Regions from separate parts of the Halopseudomonas sabulinigri genome, predicted to be linked through region 1. Evidence: predicted binding sites of a transcription regulator. Region 1 holds the regulator's gene; each other region holds the start of a gene.
The links. Region 1 encodes sigma-54, which starts transcription at its own class of promoters, with help from an activator protein. Its sites were predicted from a motif close to ANTGGCATNNANNTTGCTNT; they were not measured.

Region 1 (7,131 bases):
ATCGGTAAACAAGGCACCACTCTGAAACAACATACCCATGTGCTGGCGCGCGGCGAACAACTGCTCACGACCCAATTCTGGAATATTCTGACCATTGACCCAGATCGCGCCGCTGTCCGGCCGCAGCTGCGCGCCAATCAGGCGCAGCAGCGTGGTTTTACCGCAGCCCGACGGCCCCATGATGCCAGTCACCTTGCCGCGTGGAATGCGAATATCCACGCCATCGAAGATCAGCCGCGAGCCCCGTCGAAAGGTAATCTGCTGCAGATCAACAATGTAATCCGAAGAATCGGTCATATCTGGATGTGCTCTTCCCGATCGCGCCCACACCTCGGGCAAGTTAAGCCGCGTAATATATCAGTTACACCAGTGCAGCCCAAGGCGGGAAACACACCGTTACCCATTATTGGGTATGGCGCTGGACACTCTCGCCCGGAAATCGTGCGCACTGGTGAGTTACGCAGCACAACCCGCTATACTTCACCGCTCAGCGATCACAGATGAAGCACCATGCCCAACTTTGATTACATAGCCTCCGCGCGCCGCACCATCGGCCTGGAGCGCGACGCCGTAGACTCTTTGCTACAGCGTCTGGACAAGCATTTTGAGACTGCCTGCGACACGCTTCTCGCCTGCACCGGCCGTATCGTCGTTACCGGCATGGGCAAATCCGGCCACATTGGCCGCAAACTGGCCGCTACCCTGGCCAGCACTGGCACTCCGGCGTTTTTCGTCCACCCGGGTGAAGCCAGCCATGGCGATATGGGCATGATTACGCCGAGCGATGTGGTTATCGCGCTATCCAACTCGGGCAACACGGCCGAGGTCGTCACCCTGCTGCCGCTGATCAAGCGCATGGGCGTGCCACTGATCACCATCACCGGCAACCCCGCCTCAACCATGGCGCTGGCCGCCGTCGCCAACCTCGACACAGCAGTAGAACAAGAGGCCTGCCCACTGAATCTGGCGCCTACCTCCAGTACCACAACTGCCCTGGTGATGGGCGATGCGCTGGCCATCGCACTGCTCGAAGCACGCGGCTTCAGCGCTGAAGATTTCGCCTTCTCGCACCCCGGCGGCAGCCTCGGCCGCCGCCTGCTGTTACTGGTAGACGACATCATGCACAGCGGCGACACCATGCCCCTGGTCGACCAGCAAACCTCGCTGCGCGACGCGCTGCTGGAAATGACCCGCAAGGGGCTGGGGCTGACCGGCGTGATCGATGAACAACAGCAACTGGTGGGTATTTTTACCGACGGCGATCTGCGCCGCACGCTGGATCAAAGCATCGACTTTAATGCGATGAGGATTGCCGATGTGATGACGGCCCACTGCAAGACCGCACGCAGTGGTATGCTCGCCGCCGAAGTGCTGAAGATCATGGAAGATGCGAAAATCAACGGCCTCTTTGTCGTCGACGCCGAAGGCCTGCCCGTCGGCGCGCTGAACATGCACGATTTGCTGCGCGCAGGAGTAGTATGAACCAGACCCCGAAACAACTGACCGAGCGCGCTCGCGCCATCCGCTTGGCTATCTTTGACGTCGATGGCGTACTCACCGATGGCCGTCTGTTCTTCATGCCCGATGGCACCGAATTCAAGTCGTTCAACACCCTCGACGGGCATGGCATCAAGATGCTCATCGCCTCCGGCGTTGAAACCGCGATCATCAGCGGCCGCAAGTCGCCGCTGGTCGAGCGCCGCGCCGCGGCACTGGGCATCCAGCACCTTATCCAAGGCCGCGAAGATAAGCTCACTGCACTCGGCGAGCTGCGCGAACGGGTGCCGGTCGAACTGGATGAAATCGCCTTTCTCGGCGATGACCTGCCCGATTTACCCGTAATTCGCCGGGTTGGCCTGGGCATCGCCGTGGCCAGCGCCGATGGCTTTGTGCGCAAGCATGCACACGGCGTGACGCTGGCTAACGGCGGCGCGGGGGCGGCGCGCGAGTTCTGTGAGCTGATCATGCAAGCGCAAGGCACACTCGAAGCCGCGCAGGCTGCCTACCTGTGAAACTGAGCGTACCGCGCTACCTGCTAACCGGCCTGCTGGTACTGCTGGGTGTCGTGTTGGCGCTGAGCATGGGCTACTGGAACATCCGCCCGGCCAGCTTCGCGCCGACCAGCAGCCAGGCAGCAGCGCGGCCTGACTTCTATATCGACAATGCCCGTATCCAGGCGTTGAACGAACAGGGCAAAACCACATACGAGCTGACCACCACCCACGCCATCCACCAGGTCGAGGATGGCAGTACGCACCTGGAGCAGCCCAAGTTATTGTTTTATCGAGGCGAAGAGCCTGCACCCTGGCTGCTTGAAGCCGACGAAGGTCTGGTAACTGAAAAGGGGGATCGCGTTGACCTGAGCAGCAATGTACTGCTGCAACAGGAGATCGCCAATCAACCGACCCGCCGCCTGACCTCTTCTGCCCTGACGCTGTTTCCGGCGCGCGATTATGCCGAAACAGATCAAGAGGTTAAAATCGAAGCTGCGCGTAGCGTAACCACCGCCACGGGCATGCAGTTATTTCTCAATGACGGCCGCCTGCAGCTGCTGTCCACCGTACGAGGCCAACATGAGGTGCGCTAAATCCCTCTTTGTCATGTCGCTGCTGCTCTATCCAGCCGCGTCCGCATTCGCCCTGCCAAGCGACAGCGCCCAGCCCATTCGCATTCAAGCCAATGCTGCCACGCTGGACGACAAGCGCAACACTGCGGTTTACACCGGCAACGTCATCATCACCCAGGGCAGCATGCGCCTGACCGGTAGCCGCGTTACCCTGACCACTGATGCCAATGGCGAGCTGAACAAGCTGGTGACCCAGGGCGGCCCGGCTACCTATCAGCAGACGCCGGAGGCCAACAAGGCGCCGGTCAAGGCGCGCGCCCAGACCATCGAATACCACGCCGCCGATGAGCGCGTCGTGTTGATCGACAAGGCCTTCCTCGAACAGTCCGGCAATACCTTTCAGGGTGACTACGTCAGCTACGACATTCCCGCCCAGGTGGTTGATGCTGGGCGCAACAGCAGCAGTGGCGCCAGCGGCGCCGAGAGCAACGGCAATGGCCGCATCGAGATCACTATCCAGCCCCGCAGTCGCGGCGCCGAAAGCGCCGCACCCGCCGAAGACGCCAGCGAGCCCGCCGCACCATGAGCACATTACAGGCCCGTAATCTGGCCAAGGCCTACAAGGCTCGCCAGGTCGTGAAAGATGTCTCTGTCGCGATCGACAGCGGCGAAGTGGTCGGCCTGCTGGGCCCCAACGGGGCCGGCAAGACCACCTGTTTCTACATGATTGTCGGGCTGGTCAAATCTGACCAGGGCGCGGTGCAGATCGATGATCGCGACATCACCGCACTGCCGATGCACGGCCGCGCGCGCGAAGGTATCGGCTACCTGCCACAGGAAGCTTCGATCTTCCGCAAACTCACGGTTGCCGACAACATCATGGCCATTCTGGAAACCCGCAAGGACCTCAACGCCGAGGGCCGCAAGGGCAAGCTGGAATCACTGCTACGCGAGTTTCACATCCAGCACCTGCGTGACAATCTGGGCATGAGCCTGTCCGGTGGCGAGCGGCGCCGCGCTGAGATTGCCCGCGCATTGGCAACCGACCCGAGCTTCATTCTGCTCGACGAGCCCTTTGCCGGCGTTGACCCCATTTCGGTCAGCGACATCAAACAGATCATCCAGCACCTGAAAGACAAGGGCATTGGCGTGCTTATCACCGACCACAACGTGCGAGAAACGCTGGATATCTGCGACAAGGCCTATATCGTCAACGAAGGCCACATAATCGCCGAAGGTGACGCCGATACGGTATTGGCCGATCAGACGGTCAAGGACGTCTACCTGGGCCACGCCTTCCGGCTATAAAACGGCAAAGGTTTCAGGCATGCTACAAAACAACATGAGCCCGAGCGGCCTCGCTAACAGTTTGATCAAGCGCACAAGGTAATTCGCCACACAATGAAACCCTCGCTCGTCCTCAAGATGGGGCAGCAGCTGACGATGACTCCGCAGCTGCAGCAAGCCATCCGACTGCTACAGCTATCCAGCCTCGACCTCCAGCAGGAGGTGCAGGAAGCACTGGAGGCCAATCCCATGCTGGAGATGGCCGACGACGGCGACGACGATTACAGCGCCGGCAGCAATGATGCCAACGACAGCGACAACACCGGGGACGATACCTCGGTCAGCGTGCCCGAACCCGTCTCGCTGGATGCCATCGACCAGCACAGCCAGCCCGAACAGGACGGTAACTGGAACGAACAGATTCCCAACGAGCTGCCGGTCGATACCCAATGGGAGGACGTCTACCAGACCTCAGCCAGCTCCCTGCCCAGCCAGGATGAAGAGGATTGGGACTACACCTCGCGCACCGGCACCGGTGAGACGCTGCAGAGCCATCTGGAGTGGCAGCTCAACCTTATCCCGATGTCGGAAACCGACTATGAAATTGCCATCGCGCTGATTGATGGCATCAACGCCGACGGCTACCTGGAAGAATCCCTGGACGACATTCTCGCTTCACTGCCTCCCGAAATGGAGGTCGAGATGGACGAGATCGAGATGGTGCTACACCGTATTCAGCAGTTCGAACCGGTTGGCATTGGCGCACGTGACCTGCGCGAGTGCCTGCTGCTGCAGATTCGCCAGTTGCCGGCAGATACCCCCATGCTCGAGCAGGCCACGCGGGTTATCCGTGACCACCTGGAACTGCTTGGCAGCCGCGACTTCAGCCAACTGATGCGCCGCAGCAAATTGAAGGAAGACCAGCTGCGCGACGCCGTGGCGCTGATTCAAACACTGAACCCCAGGCCCGGCGGTGAAATTGCCTCCGGCGAGCCGGAGTACGTGATCCCCGACGTTATTGTGCGCAAGGACAACAACCGCTGGCTGGTTGAGCTGAACCAGGAGTCCGTACCCAAGGTGCGCGTCAACGGCCAGTATGCTTCCATGGTCCGCCGCGCCGACTCCAGTGAAGACAACACCTACCTGCGCAATCACTTGCAGGAAGCGCGCTGGTTCATCAAGAGCCTGCAAAGCCGCAACGAAACCCTGATGAAAGTCGCCACCCAGATTGTCGAGCATCAGCGCGGCTTTCTGGAACAGGGTGAAGAAGCCATGAAGCCGCTGGTATTGCACGACATCGCTGAAGCCGTTGGCATGCACGAGTCGACCATCTCGCGGGTAACCACGCAGAAGTTCATGCACACGCCGCGCGGCATCTTCGAACTCAAGTACTTTTTCTCCAGCCATGTCGGCACCAGCGAAGGCGGCGAATTCTCCTCTACCGCCATTCGCGCGCTGATTAAAAAACTGGTTGCTGCAGAAAACCCAAAGAAACCATTGAGCGACAGCAAGATCGCTGGTTTACTGGAAGAACAAGGCATTGAAGTGGCCCGCCGGACCATCGCAAAATACCGCGAATCGCTCAATATCGCGCCCTCGAGCGAACGCAAGAGACTGGTTTAAGCTGTCAAGGAACATACAGTGGCACCACCGGGTGACGCCCAGTCACCCAGCAACATCAAGCCAATCAGGAGAAGCCGTATGCAACTGAACATTAGCGGTCATCAACTCGATATCACTGACGCACTGCGCGATTACGTCACTGAAAAAATGGCCCGCCTGGAGCGGCATTTTGACAAGATCACCAACGTCCAGGTAACCCTTGAAGTCGAAAAACTCCGTCAGAAAGCTGAAGCAACCCTGCATGTCGCCGGTGGCGAAGTTGTCGCCCTTGCCGAGCATACCGACATGTACGCCGCCATCGACCAGCTCACCGACAAGCTTGACAGGCAACTGATCAAGCACAAGGAAAAACACATCGATCGCCTGCAAGGCGCCAACGACCGTTAACGCGAATCTCACCGCATAACCATGCAAATAGACCATATCTTGACCCCTGACCGCACCTTCTCGGGCGTTCAGGGGGGATCCAAGAAACGTGTGCTGGAGCTGATCGGCAAACTGGTTGCCCAGCACACCAACCTTGACCCAGATGCCATTTACGAAAGCCTGATTGCCCGCGAAAAACTGGGCTCCACCGGCTTCGGCAATGGCATCGCCATTCCTCACTGCCGCCTGGGCGACTGCCATCAGGCTATCGGCGCTCTGCTGCAGCTTGATGGAAAAATCGATTTCGATGCGCTGGACGGCCAACCCGTAGACTTGATCTTCGTCCTCCTGGTCCCCCAGGAGGCGACCGACCAGCACCTGCAGATTCTGAAAATGCTTGCTGGCAAACTGGATCAGGCCGAGCTGCGCGATGCACTGCGCGCCGCGCCCGACGCCCAGAGCCTGTACGATGTCATGACCGCCGGAGATGGGGGCTGAAGCCAATGCGTCTGGTTGTCGTCAGCGGCCGTTCCGGGTCAGGTAAAAGCACCGCTTTGCACCTGCTGGAAGACAATGGCTTCTACTGCATCGACAACTTGCCGGCAGGTCTGCTGCCGGAACTGGCCAAACAGGCCAGCCAAGCCGAGCTAAGCCTGCCTGCAGTGGCCATCAGCATTGATGCCCGCAACCTCGCCAGCGATTTGCAACGATTCCCTGAGCTGCTCAAACAGGTTCGCGATGCCGGCGTGAACTGTGACGTACTCTTTCTCGCCGCCACTGACGACGTACTGATAAAACGCTTCTCGGAAACCCGCCGCAAGCACCCCCTTACCGACAGCGAGCGCTCCCTGGCAGAAGCCATTGCCCATGAGCTGCGCATCCTTGAGCCAATCATTGACCTGGCAACGCTGAAGATCGACACCAGCCACCTCAACCTTTACCAGTTGCGCGACCAGATTAAGCAACGCTTGCTGGGCAGTCAGGGCAGCACACCCTCAGTGCTGATCCAGTCATTCGGCTTCAAGCGTGGAGTGCCGGCCGATGCCGATTTGATCTTCGACGTGCGCTGCCTGCCCAACCCCTACTGGCGCCCAGACCTGCGTGCGTTTTCCGGCCGCGACGCGCCGGTGCGCGAGTATCTGGATCAGCAGCCCGATGTTGAAGAAATGTACCAGGACATTCGCCAGTTTCTAAAAAAGTGGCTGCCGCGCTACGCGGCTGGAGAACGCAGCTACATGACCATTGCGATAGGCTGCACCGGCGGCCACCATCGCTCGGTCTACCTCGCT
Region 2 (7,131 bases), 470 kb from region 1:
GTTGAGCGCATTCCACAGGCCTTGACCACCATCGCGGTGGCCGGTCTGATGCTGGGCGCGTTTTACGGTATGGCGCCGGTGTTTGCCAAGACCGCCGGCCTGACGACCTCACAGATCGGTATTTTCATGGCAGTGACCATCTGCGCCGGGTTGATGGCGCAGTGGCCGGCGGGCTGGCTGTCGGACCGGCTTGACCGTAGTCATCTGATTCAACTCAATGCGATTGTGCTGACCGGCGTGTCTGTGATGATTGCGTTGGACCTGCTGCCGGGCATGGCGCTGATGGTGCTTACCTCTCTGTTCGGGTTGCTGGTGTTTACCCTTTACCCGTTGGCGGTCGCCTTGGCCAATGACCACGTTGAGCCGGATGACCGGGTGCCGCTGTCGGCCATGCTGCTGGTGACCTTTGGCCTGGGTGCCAGTGTTGGCCCTTTGGCCAGCTCGGCGATGATGAAACTCTGGGGCGCCGACATGCTGTATGTCTTCATGGCCTGCTGCTCGCTGGTGTTGGTATTCCGCGTCCGCGCTGGCGCAGTGACCGGCGAGCACCTGGTGGAGGAGGCGCCGCTGCACTTCATGCCGGCCGCCGGTAACCTCGCCAGCTCACCGTTGGCAGCTGCGATTGATCCTCGGGTCGATGAACAGGCGGTCGCTGACCAGATGCAGGACGACGTGGTGGAAGAGGAGCCAGCGCCCTTGTCCGAGGCGGAAGTGGCAGCAGCGGATGCCGATCAGGACGACCATCGTCCGGGCTGAAGGTTTTTTTACCAGTGCCAGGTGGGCGGCGTTCTCGCCCACAGGATGCTCGCTGCAAGCAAGCTGATGGCGCGCGCTGGCGCCGGGTGAGTCCGGCGCATTCGCAGGTAGCTTAGAAAAGGTCTTCTTTTTCGATGCGGCGCGCTTCGCGCTGAAGGTGGTTGACGAAGCGGTCTATCTGCCGCTGCGCGAGGGGCGAAGGCTGGCGGAAATGCGCGCCAACGTGGGTTTCGTTTGCGGTTTCCACGAAGGCCGCATGGCGGATTTCCAGGCCCAGTTCCAGGCGCCCGGTCTCGGGCAACTGCAGATAGCAGGGCTCGAACAGTTCACCTGGTTGCAGCGACTTACTCAGATCGCCATCGAGTCGAATCTTGCAGCCGGTGGCGGAGATGTCCATCAGAAAGGCTTTCAGGCTGCGCTGGCGCTCGGGGTGGTTCAGCTCCAGCGCAATGTCGGCGGTGCGGCGGACGCTGGCTCGGAAGGCGCCACGTTTCTGGTGATAGATGAGTTCTTCCGGCATCTTCGCAGCGTAGGCGGGTGCATCGTCGAGCATCACCTGAGTAGCGCCAGGGCAGCTCCAGCGGATATGAATGCCCTCATGCCAGGCATCCACCTTGTAGGCCTCACCCTGGCTGGCGTAGCGGTCGCCTTCGCGCGGAATCATCTCGTCAATCCAGACGTCGCCACGATCGCCATCGAGGTTGACGATAAAACTCTGGAATTTCTGGGTACGATCTTCAAAGGTGATGATCAAGGGGTCGCGAGATTGCATCAGTGTCTTGAGTAGCGCGGTAATCTCAATCGGGGAGCGGACTTCGCGAGGGGGCTGTGGACCAGCTTCTTGTGAGAATAGGGTGGACACTTAGGGCTCTCGGTATTATTGGTTTTGGCTTGCGGACTACTATACAGCAAGCTGGCTGATTGGCATCACCTCAGACCTTGGTAAGGTCACGTGACACGCCTGACCGGCTCCGATTGCCCAGTTGGTCATAGATGTTCTGGCTGGATTCGCCCTGATTGCGCAGCAGGTCGAGCAGGTTGGAGGTGCTGTTCTGGCTATGTCGAACCAGTCGTGCATTGCGGTCATTGGCGGCCTTGCAGGCTTCCAGGTGCTCGAGAAACTGCTGATAGGCGGCGCTGAGTGCTTCATCGTTCAGGCCGCTAACATGGCTTTGCAGGCTCTGAGCGCTGATTTGCTGCTGGCTGCAATAGTGCTTGATGCTCTGATCGTGGCGGGCGAGGGCTTCGATCAGCGGGCGCTTTTCCTGCAGCAGTTGTTCCAGTTCGTCCATGCTTTGCTGCACTATGGCCTCGCGCTCGCGCTCGGTCAGTGCAAGGTAGCGTTCACAATCCTGGTCAGCCTGTTGAAGAATATCGTTCAACGCGTGCATCGGTGCCTCCGCAAGCATTGGCCAGGATCAGACAGCCGGTCAGCTTTCGAAACTGAGCAGCTTGTCTGCAATCCGGTTGCTATCGACCTGATAACTGCCGTCAGCAATGGCCTGTTTGATCTGGTTAACACGCTCGCTATCGACTTCCGGCAGCTCACGCAGACGCTCTTCAATGGCCTGCAGCTGTTGTGCCTGCTGGCTGAGGCTGACCGATGAGCGCTCGCTTGTGGCTTCCTGAGTAGTACCGCTAGTAGCTTTCTCGGCGTTGTCGAGCGTTGCGTCACGCTTGCCAGACGTGCTGCTGGTCTGGTTGCTGCGGCCGGCTCCGTTAGGACCATTCGGCGAGTTGAAGTCGATGACCATGATGAATTCCTCAAACTGTAAAATCTTCTCTAACCGCTTTAACGGCCGCGAGGCTGAAAACTTTAGGGAAAATAAGTGTGAAGAGCATCACAGTACGGCGTGCTCGGTTCTGTCGGCAGTATATCCCATAATTTGCCGTTCATCACATGTCTACCCTGACCTGTCCCGGCCCGCTGACACGGGCCTTTATCTCACGGTTCGAGCGCGTGTTGCGCACTCGGATCTGTGCTCCCAGCGTACCGCTTTCCAATGCCTCGCCGGGCATTTTCACCGATACATTGCTGTTGCTGGCGCTGATGACTACCTTGTCGCCACGTTGCACCACCTCGTTTTGTTCTACCACGGCAAAGGTGATGATGGTATCCGGTGGCACCGGTCGGGTCAGGCGCATGCCAATCGCCTGCTGCGGATCAACCAGATATTTGTCGCGCAGCAGGCTGGTGTCGCGCTCCTTCAGGGTCAGGTCGGTTGCGCTGAGCAGACTGTTGCGCGCCAGCGGACGGGCACTGACCAACACCTGTTGGTACAGGCTGACCTGGCCGGGTACAAAAAGGCGCCAGGGAGAGCTGCTGTTACAGGTCAGGCGGACGGTAACCCTGCCAACCGGGATGTCGGGGCTTTCCAGCTCGGCGCTGAGTTGATCTTCCGGGCACACAGGCAGGCGCAGTCTGGCGTCGAGCCGGTTGAGCTTGATCTCGTAGCGCGCCGGCAGACCACTGCGTGCAATATGTTCCTCGACTTCCTGCTCAAGAAACCCATTGGTCGCGCCGATAAGCTGGTCAATGAGCGGGTTGGCGAGCGCTGACGTGGAAAAAAATATCGCCAATGCCGCGCACCCGGTGATAAAACGCATACAATTACCTTTATAACAAATGGTCGGTGCGTGTCATTTTACTGTCAGTCCAATAGCCTCAAGGCCATTGCTGCAGGAAACATGCCGCATTGAGCTCAAGACGAGAAGGAGCTGCCCATGGCTGGTGTAATGGATTCAGTCAATCAGCGGACACAGCTGGTTGGTCAGAATCGGTTGGAGCTGCTGCTGTTCAGGCTGGCAGGCAATCAGCTATACGGGATCAACGTGTTCAAGGTGAAAGAGGTGCTGCAGTGCCCTCGCCTGACCACGATGCCGAAGCTGCATCCTGTGGTTCGCGGTGTGGCGCACATTCGTGGTGGCACTCTGCCGATTCTTGATCTCAATCGCGCAACGGGCGGGCCAGGGCTGGATAATCTGGATACCGCTTTCGTTATCATCACTGAGTACAACTACAAGGTTCAGGGTTTTCTGGTTCGCTCGGTTGAGCGCATCGTCAACATGAACTGGTCCGAGATTCATCCGCCGCCAAAGGGTACCGGTCGCGATCACTACCTCACCGCGGTGACGCGGGTCGACAATCAGATGGTGGAGATTATCGACGTCGAGAAGGTGCTGGCCGAGGTCGTGCCGACCAATGAGAAGATTTCCGAGGGCGTCATCAACCAGGAAACCAACGCCGAGGCGGTGTCTCGCCGGGTACTGATCGTTGATGACTCGTCGATTGCGCGCAAGCAGGTGTCGCGCTGTCTGCAGGAAGTGGGGGTCGAGATCATTACCCTCAATGATGGCAGGCAGGCGCTGGACTGGCTCAAGTTGCAAGCTGAACAGGGTGAAGATGTCAGCAAGACCTTGCTGATGATGGTCTCGGACATTGAAATGCCCGAAATGGATGGCTATACGCTGACCGCAGAGATACGCAACGATCCACGGCTGAAAGATCTGCACGTGATGCTGCATACCTCGCTCTCGGGTGTATTCAACCAGGCGATGGTCAAGAAAGTGGGTGCTGACGACTTTCTTGCCAAGTTCAAGCCCGATGACCTGGCGCAGCGGGTTATTGATCGTCTGCACGCCGTGCGCGATCAGGCCGAGTAGCGGACGGTGAGGAACCCAACACTGAATTCACACAACGCAAGGCGGCCCGAGTGACTTTGGCAAATCAGGACTTTCAGGTATTTCGCGAGTTTTTGGAAAAAGCCTGCGGCATTGTACTGGGTGACAACAAACAGTATCTGGTGTCCAGCCGATTGAACCGTCTGCTTGAGCAGGAGAAGATCGGCAGCCTGGGCGAACTGGTCAAACGTATCCAGGCGCAGCCGCGCGGTGGTTTGCGTGAGTCGGTGATCGACGCGATGACCACTAACGAGACCCTCTGGTTTCGCGATGTTTATCCGTTCGAAGTGCTGAAGAAGAAACTGATTCCGGAGTTCATCAAGAACAATCCAGGCCAGCGTCTGCGTATCTGGTCAGCGGCTTGCTCGTCGGGTCAGGAGCCGTATTCGCTGAGCATGTCGATTGACGAGTATGAGCGCAGCAACCTTGGCCAGTTGCGTGGCGGGGCGCAAATTGTGGCCACGGATCTGTCGGGTGGCATTTTGAACGCCGCCAAGAGTGCCGAATACGACAGTCTGTCGGTGGCCCGCGGCCTGTCACAGGATCGTCTGGCGCGTTACTTTGATCAGTTGGCGCCAGGTCGCTGGGCGGTGAAGCCGCCACTGCGTAACCGGGTCGAGTTCCGCGCGATGAATCTGCTCGACAGCTATTCGATGCTGGGCAAGTTCGACATCGTGTTCTGCCGGAATGTGCTGATTTACTTCTCTGCTGACGTCAAGAAGGACATCCTGCGGCGTATTCATGGCACCCTCAAGCCGGGCGGCTATCTGATGCTGGGCGCCTCCGAGGCTCTGAACGGCTTGCCGGAACTCTATCAGATGGTGCAGTGCAATCCGGGTATCGTGTACCAGGCTCGCTGATTTTTCTCCCGCCTTTCTTCTCTCTTTGCCGCTCCCCAGTGGGCGGCAAAACTCTTGCCGCTTACCCCTGATGTTGGCACTGCCGCTTGCCGCCTGCCGGTAACGCTTTGCCGCTTTACCTCGTACTTGATTCCTAACTCTATGTATTTTATGGGATTTGTTTTTTGGCATGCCCTTTGCTTTGTTGTTGGCAGAAAGGTCTTTTGGCCACAGCGCCAGAACGAGGAAGGTTGCCATGAGTTTGAGTTTCGAAAACGCACTTGGATTGCACGAGCAAGCGCTCAAGTTCCGCTCTCAGCGGGCTGAGGTGCTGGCCAACAATCTCGCCAATGCGGAAACCCCCAACTACAAAGCGCGGGATCTGGACTTCAGCGCGGTGCTGGCTGCCCAGCAGACCGGCGGTAGCCAGGCGGTCGCTGTCGCGCAGACCGATGATGGCCACATTGCTGCCGAGAGCCTGATTGATCAGGTGGCTGGCCTGCGCTTTCGTAACCCACTGCAGCCCTCGCTTGACGGCAATACCGTAGACCCTGAGGCCGAGAAGGCCGCCTACGCGGAAAATGCCATCGACTTTCAGGCCAGTTTCACCTTCCTCAATAGCAAATTCAAAGGGCTGATGACGGCCTTGCGGGGAGAGTAACGCATGTCACTCGATAAGGTTTTCGACATCGCCGGTTCCGGCATGAGCGCACAGTCGCTGCGCCTGAATACGGTCGCCAGCAATATTGCCAACGCCGAGACGGTCTCCAGCAGCATTGATCAGACCTACCGCGCACGCAATCCGGTTTTTGCCACCATTTTCAGTGCACAGCAGGGCAATGGAGCTTCACTGTTCAGCGATGAGCAGCAGGCGGGCGAGGGTGTGCAGGTGCTGGGCGTGGTGGAATCAGATGCCGAGCTCGAGCCGCGCTATGAGCCGGATCACCCGATGGCGAACGAAGAAGGTTATGTGTTTTATCCCAACGTCAACGTGGTGGAAGAAATGGCCAACATGATGTCTGCGTCGCGTTCTTATCAGACCAACGTGGAAGTCATGAATACCGCCAAGACCATGTTGCAACGCGTCCTTACCCTGGGCCAGTGATCGGAGATCTATAGACCATGAGTGTCAGCAATAATGTGGCAGTGGGCAACAGCGTACTGGACCAGTATCAGCTCGATTCCGAGCGTCAGCCCAAGAATGATGAGCTGGGCAAGGATCAGTTTCTGGAGCTGCTGGTCGCGCAAATGAATAACCAGGACCCGCTGTCGCCGCAGGAGAATGGCGAGTTCATCGCCCAGTTGGCACAGTTCAGCACCGTTGAGGGCATCGAAAACATGAACACCTCGATGGAGGCATTGCTCAGCGGCTATCAGTCTTCTCAGGCGCTGCAGGCGTCCTCCATGGTGGGTCGCACGGTCATAGTGCCGTCCGATCAGGCGATGGTGGATACCGCCAACGGTCTGGAGGGTCAGTTTGCGTTGCCCAAAAATAGCGGTGCAGTCACCGTGAAGGTGCTCGATAGCTCCGGCAGCCTGGTCGACACCATCAACATGGGCAGCTTGGAAGCCGGCATGCACGACTTTACCTGGGATGGGCAGGACTCCAGCGGCAATATCTTGCCGCCCGGCGCCTACACCTTTGAAGCGACCGCCGCCATTGATGGCACCAGCAAGCAACTGGCAACCCTGTTGCCGGCCAATGTGGACAGCGTTTCGCTGGGTGCTGGTGACAACGGCGAGCTGCTGCTCAACGTGGCTGGGCTGGGCAGTATCAGCCTGTCCAACGTATATGCAATCAAATAACAGTCGTCCGACACTGACTGAGTAAGGAGAAACACCATGGCTTTCAATA
Region 3 (7,131 bases), 630 kb from region 1:
ATGATGTCGCCAGCTTGCGCTTCTTCTACTTCGACGCGCTGCAGACCGTGGTGACCCATGATCTTGAGGATACGGCCGTTACGCTTCTTGCCGCTGGCGTCGATTGAGGTGACCGGGCTGTTGGCCTTGATCTTGCCACGACGGATGCGGCCAATGCCGATCACACCGAGGAAGCTGTTGTAGTCCAGCGCGGAAATCTGCATCTGGAAAGGGCCGTCCAGATCGACGTCTGGCGACGGCACGCGGTCAACCACGGTCTGGAACAGCGGCGTCAGGTCTTCGGACATCTCTTCGGGATCCATACCGGCAATGCCGTTGATCGCGGAGGCATAAACGAAGGGGAAGTCCAGCTGCTCGTCGGTAGCACCCAGGCTGTCGAACAGATCGAATACCTGATCGATCACCCAGTCAGGGCGCGCGCCCGGACGGTCGATCTTGTTTACCACCACGATGGGGCGCAGACCGGCCTGGAAGGCTTTCTGGGTTACGAAGCGGGTTTGCGGCATGGGGCCGTCAACCGCATCAACCAGCAGCAGTACCGAGTCAACCATGGACATTACCCGCTCAACTTCGCCACCAAAGTCGGCGTGGCCGGGGGTGTCGACGATGTTGATGTGGTAACCGTTCCAGTTGATGGCGGTGTTCTTCGCCAGGATGGTAATGCCGCGTTCCTTTTCCTGGTCGTTTGAGTCCATGATGCGCTCAGAGTCCAGCTCCTTGCGGTCCAGCGTGCCGGACTGGCGCAGGAGGGCATCAACCAGGGTAGTTTTACCGTGGTCAACGTGGGCGATAATGGCGATATTACGGAGATTCTCGATCACTATGGACGTCCTGGATGGCGCGGCACTGGCCGGCTAACTGGAAAAAAGAGGTGGGCATTATACAGACCCGGACGTGACAGTGTATGTTTTTTGCACGCCCAGGCCCAATTGCACCGCGCTAACAGGCAGAAAAACTGCCCAGCGGTGCTTTTCAGGTAACTGCAGGCTCACTGCTTCGGCAGTCGCAGCACTCGCACGTTGCCGTGCCCGGAATCGAGTAAATATTGCGCATGCAGGTGGCTCATCACCCCCTTTTCGCAATACAACAGGTAGGCGCGCGAATCATCCAGCGTTGCGAAAGCACTGCTCAGGCTATAGAACGGCACCGGTTTGACCTCGACGCCGTCCAACTTCAGCGGCCGCGCTTCTTGCTCGTCGGGGGGACGGATGTCGAGTACCACCTGCCCAGCCAATGCGGTACTTACCACCTCGACCTCAGCACCGCCCTCCGGCACCTGATCGAGCTCACTGCAATCGCTGTAACTGGCGTTCTGCACCGCTTCCTTGAGCACGTCAAAATCAAAGCAGGCCTCAACCTCTTCTACCTTGGCTAGCGTAGTACGGATGGCCGGGCCCACCGAGATCACGCCGCAGTACTCCGGCATGCTGCTGGAAAACTCCAATGTGCCAATGCGCCGCGCGGTATCGATGATATCCAGCTTGGCGGTGGTGATCAGCGGGCGGATCACAAAGCGTTCAGCGGCGTTGTCGATCACGCTCAGGTTGGGCAGGGTCTGACTGGCGACCTGAGCGATGGCCTCGCCGGTGACCAGCGCATCGATATTCAGGCGGTAAGCCACTCGGTCCGCGGCGCGCAGCATCATGCGCTTGAGCACCACGCCCATCTGGCTGTTTTCCACGTTCTGCAGGATTTCCGCAACCACCCCTTCAAAGGGCACGCTGACGAAGCGCAGGCGATGGCTGGCGGCATAACGCTCCCACAAATAGTGCGCAACCTGGCGCACGCCCAACTCATGGGCGCGACCACCCAGGTTAAAGAACACAAAGTGGGGCAACAGGCCACGCTGCAGCATCTGGTAGCTGGCTACGGTAGAGTCGAAGCCACCAGAAAGCAGGCTCAACACCGGCTCCATGGTGCCCAGCGGGAAACCACCCATGCCCTGATGTCGTGCCTGGATCAGGAACACCCGCTCATTACGAATCTCAATCTGCACCACGACCTCGGGTGCCTTCAGCGAAACCCCGGCAGCGCCGCAGCGCTGATTCAGCGCGCTACCGACCTTGATGCCGACATCCTGCGAGCTGAAATCATGCGTCCCTACGCGCTTGCAGCGTACCGAAAACCACTTGCCACGCACCTGCTCGCCCAGCGTGGCGACACACAGCTCTGCCAGCTCATCCAGCGTGCCCAAAGGGTATTCGTGCACCTCATGACAATGCGCTATGCCGGGCGTGTTTTTCAGCCGCTCAATGCAGCGCTGCTGCAACGCCGGATCAGCGCCCAGGTTGACCTCCAGGCTATCCCAATTGCCATTGACCCGGGCATCCGGGTCAATATCGCGCAACAGACGCTTCAGGTTCGCTTTCAGCTGGGCCACGAAGCGCTTGCGCACCTGGCGGGATTTGATGGTGATTTCGGGGAAGAATTTGATGATCAGTTTCATGGGATTGGTGTAAGGTGCGCAAAGCCTCGCATTATACCCTAGAGTGGTAGCGGGGCGCGCGGCAGCATCCACACAGGCATAGCACCAAAAAAGTGCATAGATCCCAGCATCTGCACTTAATAGGTGCGCCATAATGGTGCGCTTTGACGCTTTTTTGAGCAAAGCCCGGCAAGAATGGGCCTTTCGGGCCATGCTCCGAAATGGCACACCTTTTGCTCACTTGTAATGCAACCGATGTGCGGACCCGATCCGCTCGAATTAAAGAGGCGCCAGGCCAGATGCCTGGCAAACGATTCCTTTTGGAGGAAACCATGTCGAAAACGATGCAACTGATCAAAGAGTATGACGTGAAGTGGGTTGACCTGCGCTTCACTGATACCAAAGGCAAGCAGCAGCACGTCACTATGCCTGCTCGTGATGTCAAAGATGACTTCTTCGAAGAAGGCAAGATGTTCGACGGTTCCTCTATTGCTGGCTGGAAAGGCATCGAAGCTTCCGACATGATCCTCATGCCCGATGACAGCACCGCGGTCATGGACCCCTTCACCGAAGAGCCTACTCTGATCCTGGTTTGCGACATCATCGAGCCTTCTACCATGCAAGGCTACGAGCGCGACCCACGCGGCATCGCCAAGCGTTGCGAAGAGTATCTGAAGTCCACCGGCATCGGTGACACCGTCTTTGTTGGCCCAGAGCCTGAATTCTTCGTTTTCGACGAAGTGAAGTTCAAGTCCGACATCTCTGGCTCCATGTTCAAGATCTACTCCGAGCAGGCCTCCTGGAACACTGACGGCGACTTCGAAACTGGCAACAAGGGCCACCGCCCTGGCGTTAAAGGTGGTTACTTCCCGGTTCCTCCGGTCGACCACGATCACGAAGTCCGTACTGCCATGTGTAATGCCATGGAAGAAATGGGCCTGACCATCGAAGTTCATCACCACGAAGTGGCAACTGCTGGTCAGAACGAAATCGGCGTCATGTTCAACACGCTGGTAGCCAAGGGCGACGAAGTACAGACCCTGAAGTACTGCGTACACAACGTTGCCGACGCTTTCGGCAAGACCGCTACCTTCATGCCCAAGCCACTGTACGGTGACAACGGCTCCGGTATGCACGTACACATGTCTATCGCCAAAGACGGCAAGAACACCTTCGCTGGCGAAGGCTACTCCGGCCTTTCCGACACTGCCCTGTACTTCATTGGCGGTATCATCAAGCACGGTAAGGCACTGAACGCGTTCACCAACCCGTCTACCAACAGCTACAAGCGTCTGGTCCCTGGCTTCGAAGCTCCGGTCATGCTGGCGTACTCCGCCCGCAACCGTTCCGCCTCGATCCGTATTCCTTACGTTTCCAGCCCGAAAGCCCGCCGCATCGAAGCACGCTTCCCTGATCCGGCTGCCAACCCCTACCTGTGCTTCGCGGCACTGCTGATGGCTGGCCTGGACGGTATCCAGAACAAGATCCACCCTGGCGATGCTGCCGATAAGAACCTGTATGACTTGCCGCCGGAAGAAGCGAATCAGATCCCACAGGTTTGCGGTAGCCTGAAAGAGGCACTGGAGTCTCTGGACGCTGACCGCGAGTTCCTGACCAAGGGCGATGTCTTCACCAATGACTTCATCGACGCCTACATGGAGCTCAAGAGCGCCGAAGAGATCAAGGTTCGCACCTTCGTTCACCCGCTGGAATACGACCTGTATTACAGCTGCTGAACCTGGCGCAAGCCCGGTAGTCAAAAAAGGGTGCCCTTTCGGGCGCCCTTTTTTTACGCCTGTCGCCCGGAGCCACAGGGCGATGGCGGGAGGCCTGCTCTCGGGCTATAAAGAGTACTGCAAGGATGGGCGATGGCCCCCAGGAGAAAAGACCATGTTGAAAAAGTCAGGCATTGCCCTGTCGCTGCTATTACTCAGCGGCATCAGCGTCAGTGCGGCAGCCAGCGATGTGTATACGTGGACGGACGAACAGGGCAATCGGATTTACTCTGATCAGCCCAACCCCAAGTCCACCAAAGTCGAGGTTGGCCCCACCAACAGCATCGAGCCGCCCAAGCCTATTCCGGCGTTCGAATCCCGCAACAACGATAACAGCAACGCAAGCACCAGCGCCGCCAGCAGCGCCGGATACCGCAGCCTGACCATTACCAGCCCCCCCAACGATACCGCCGTGCGGGCCAACGATGGCAACATAACCCTCACCGTGAGCGTAGATCCGCCGCTGCGCATGGGCAGCCTGTTGCGCGCCCAGGTCGATGGCAACTTGAATGAACAGGCGATTCCCGGCAGCGGCCAACCTACCGCCACCCTGACCCTGCCGAACCTGGATCGCGGCAGCCACGAGGTGAGCGCCGTGATCATGGACACCAAAGGACAGGTACTGCTGTCCAGCGAGCCGGTCACCATCCACGTCCAGCGCACCTCGTTGAATCAGCCTGGCCGGGTGGGCAACCCGAATCAGGCGCCGATGGCGCCCGCAGCGCCTACCGCACCGAACGTGCCCAAGCCACCCGCGAACCCCGGCAGTAATTAACCCCCCTCGGCGCGGCAGTATCAACCGCCGCGCCAGCGCTACGCACTATTTTTGTGCATACTCCCTGTTGCAGGCTCCAATTCGTGCGCCAAAGGTTGGCGCAGCTTTTGCCAATGCCATCCTAGTGCCACCACAGAGGGCCGGCTAAGCCTAACGTCACGACCGCGCAGTACACGCTGAAGGCGCCTAATTCAAGGCGTGCAGCTACGCCCGTCGAGCACTGCAGCGGAAAGCCACACAAAGGAGCAAAAGAAAAACCCGAGCGCCGCATTTGCGCCCCGAATTGGTTCGCTTCTTGCATTTCTCTGCCCAAACCATGGATATAGCTATGCTGCCTGATCGATTTTTACGCCAGATCCTCGACAACCTGACCACCGCCGTGCTCTTGCTCGATGGCGACTTGCGCCTGAGCTTCATGAACCCGGCGGCGGAAATGTTGCTGGCAGTCAGCGGCCAACGGGTGTTCCAGCAGCCGGTGAGTGAACTGTTTACCGACACCGCCGCCGCTCTGGAATCACTCCACAACGCGGTAGAGAACGCCCACCCCTTTACCAAGCGCGAAGCGCAGCTGAGTTTGACCAACGGGCAGACGCTGATGGTGGATTACTCGGTAACCCCCATCATGGCTGCTAATCGTAACTGGCTGCTGATCGAGCTATACCCGCGTGATCGGCTGCTGCGCATTACCAAGGAAGAGGCGCAACTGTCCAAGCAGGAAGTCACCAAGGTGCTGGTACGCGGCCTGGCCCACGAGATCAAGAACCCACTGGGCGGGATTCGCGGCGCGGCGCAGTTATTGGCCCGCGAGCTGCCGGAGGAGTCGCTCAAGGACTACACCGACGTCATCATCGAAGAGGCTGACCGCCTGCGCAATCTGGTCGACAGCATGCTCGGGCCCTATCGCCCCCCGGCGCTGCGCCCGATCAACATTCATGAGATCACCGAGCGGGTTTGCAGCCTGATCGAGGCCGAAACCCAGGGCGTACTCAAGCTCAAGCGCGACTATGACCCCAGCATCCCGGACATCAATGCCGACCGCGAGCAGCTGATTCAGGCGCTGCTCAATATCGTCCGTAACGCCATGCAGGCAATTGCCGAGCACCGCCCGCTGGAGCAGGGCTGTATTACCCTGCGTACCCGGGCGCTGCGCCAGTTCACCATCGGCCAGACCCGCTACCGCCTGGTCTGCCGCCTGGAAGTGATCGACAACGGCCCCGGCATCCCCTCGGACATCGTCGAAAGCATCTTTTACCCGATGGTCAGTGGCCGCGCCGAAGGCACTGGCCTGGGGCTGTCGATCACGCAGAACATCATCGGCCAGCATCAGGGCCTGATCGAATGTGACAGCGAACCGGGCTGCACCACCTTCACCCTGTTCCTGCCGTTGGAAAAGGACATAAGTGACTGATTTGCCTTGCAACAAAGTTTACCCAGCGCGTCGATTCGGGCTTCTGCCCCGCCGCCCTAGCCTGATACCGAATCAAGCCGCCACCGGCGCGCGAGTTCGCTGTCATTGATTAACGAGCCTTGTCTCAACTGCCTGCCGGCTGCACCGGAACTGGAGAACTGATTTATGACCCGCTCACCCAATCGTGCTGAAAATGTCTGGATCGTCGATGACGATCGCTCCATTCGCTGGGTTCTGGAGAAGGCCCTGCAACAGGAAGGCATGGAGCCGGTGAGCTTCGACAGCGCAGACGCCGCTCTGTCACGCCTGCAGCGCCAACACCCGGATGTGCTGATCAGTGATATCCGCATGCCCGGCACCAGCGGTCTTGATCTGCTGGCCAGCATTCGTGAACGCCACCCCAAGCTGCCGGTGATCATCATGACGGCGCACTCGGACCTCGACAGCGCGGTCGCCTCTTACCAGGGTGGCGCGTTCGAGTACCTGCCCAAGCCCTTTGACGTCGACGAAGCCGTAGCCCTGGTACGCCGCGCACTGGCCCACACCTACGAACAGGAATCGCAGGAAGAGGAGCTGGATCAGACCCGGACGCCGGAAATCATTGGCGAAGCCCCGGCCATGCAGGAAGTGTTTCGCGCCATCGGCCGGCTTTCCCATTCCAATATCACCGTGCTGATCAACGGCGAATCCGGTACCGGTAAAGAACTGGTGGCGCACGCGCTGCACCGCCATAGCCCGCGCGCGCGCA

Region 2: flgB (flagellar basal body rod protein FlgB) is a predicted target of sigma-54. The motif match lies at 5,461-5,480, and genes of this name have one in related genera.
Region 3: glnA (glutamate--ammonia ligase) is a predicted target of sigma-54. The motif match lies at 2,646-2,665, and genes of this name have one in related genera.

The regions. Positions count from the first base shown of each region.
Region 1 is NZ_LT629763.1:3,556,600-3,563,730, reverse strand. Features, by position in the region: gene BLU26_RS16200 (ATP-binding cassette domain-containing protein) at 1-297, opposite strand, end outside; gene BLU26_RS16195 (KpsF/GutQ family sugar-phosphate isomerase) at 511-1,482, shown strand; gene BLU26_RS16190 (KdsC family phosphatase) at 1,479-2,012, shown strand; gene lptC (LPS export ABC transporter periplasmic protein LptC) at 2,009-2,587, shown strand; gene lptA (lipopolysaccharide transport periplasmic protein LptA) at 2,574-3,152, shown strand; gene lptB (LPS export ABC transporter ATP-binding protein) at 3,149-3,874, shown strand; gene BLU26_RS16170 (RNA polymerase factor sigma-54) at 3,968-5,476, shown strand; gene hpf (ribosome hibernation promoting factor) at 5,555-5,863, shown strand; gene ptsN (PTS IIA-like nitrogen regulatory protein PtsN) at 5,885-6,340, shown strand; gene rapZ (RNase adapter RapZ) at 6,346-7,131, shown strand, end outside.
Region 2 is NZ_LT629763.1:4,022,145-4,029,275, forward strand. Features, by position in the region: gene BLU26_RS18420 (MFS transporter) at 1-756, shown strand, start outside; gene BLU26_RS18425 (flagellar brake protein) at 869-1,528, opposite strand; gene BLU26_RS18430 (flagella synthesis protein FlgN) at 1,689-2,147, opposite strand; gene flgM (flagellar biosynthesis anti-sigma factor FlgM) at 2,187-2,510, opposite strand; gene flgA (flagellar basal body P-ring formation chaperone FlgA) at 2,653-3,363, opposite strand; gene BLU26_RS18445 (chemotaxis protein CheV) at 3,481-4,419, shown strand; gene BLU26_RS18450 (CheR family methyltransferase) at 4,470-5,297, shown strand; gene flgB (flagellar basal body rod protein FlgB) at 5,533-5,937, shown strand; gene flgC (flagellar basal body rod protein FlgC) at 5,941-6,381, shown strand; gene flgD (flagellar hook assembly protein FlgD) at 6,399-7,082, shown strand; partial or broken gene BLU26_RS18650 (flagellar hook-basal body complex protein) at 7,119-7,131, shown strand, end outside.
Region 3 is NZ_LT629763.1:2,930,605-2,937,735, reverse strand. Features, by position in the region: gene typA (translational GTPase TypA) at 1-821, opposite strand, end outside; gene thiI (tRNA uracil 4-sulfurtransferase ThiI) at 989-2,446, opposite strand; gene glnA (glutamate--ammonia ligase) at 2,758-4,161, shown strand; gene BLU26_RS13220 (DUF4124 domain-containing protein) at 4,316-4,975, shown strand; gene glnL (nitrogen regulation protein NR(II)) at 5,304-6,383, shown strand; gene ntrC (nitrogen regulation protein NR(I)) at 6,549-7,131, shown strand, end outside.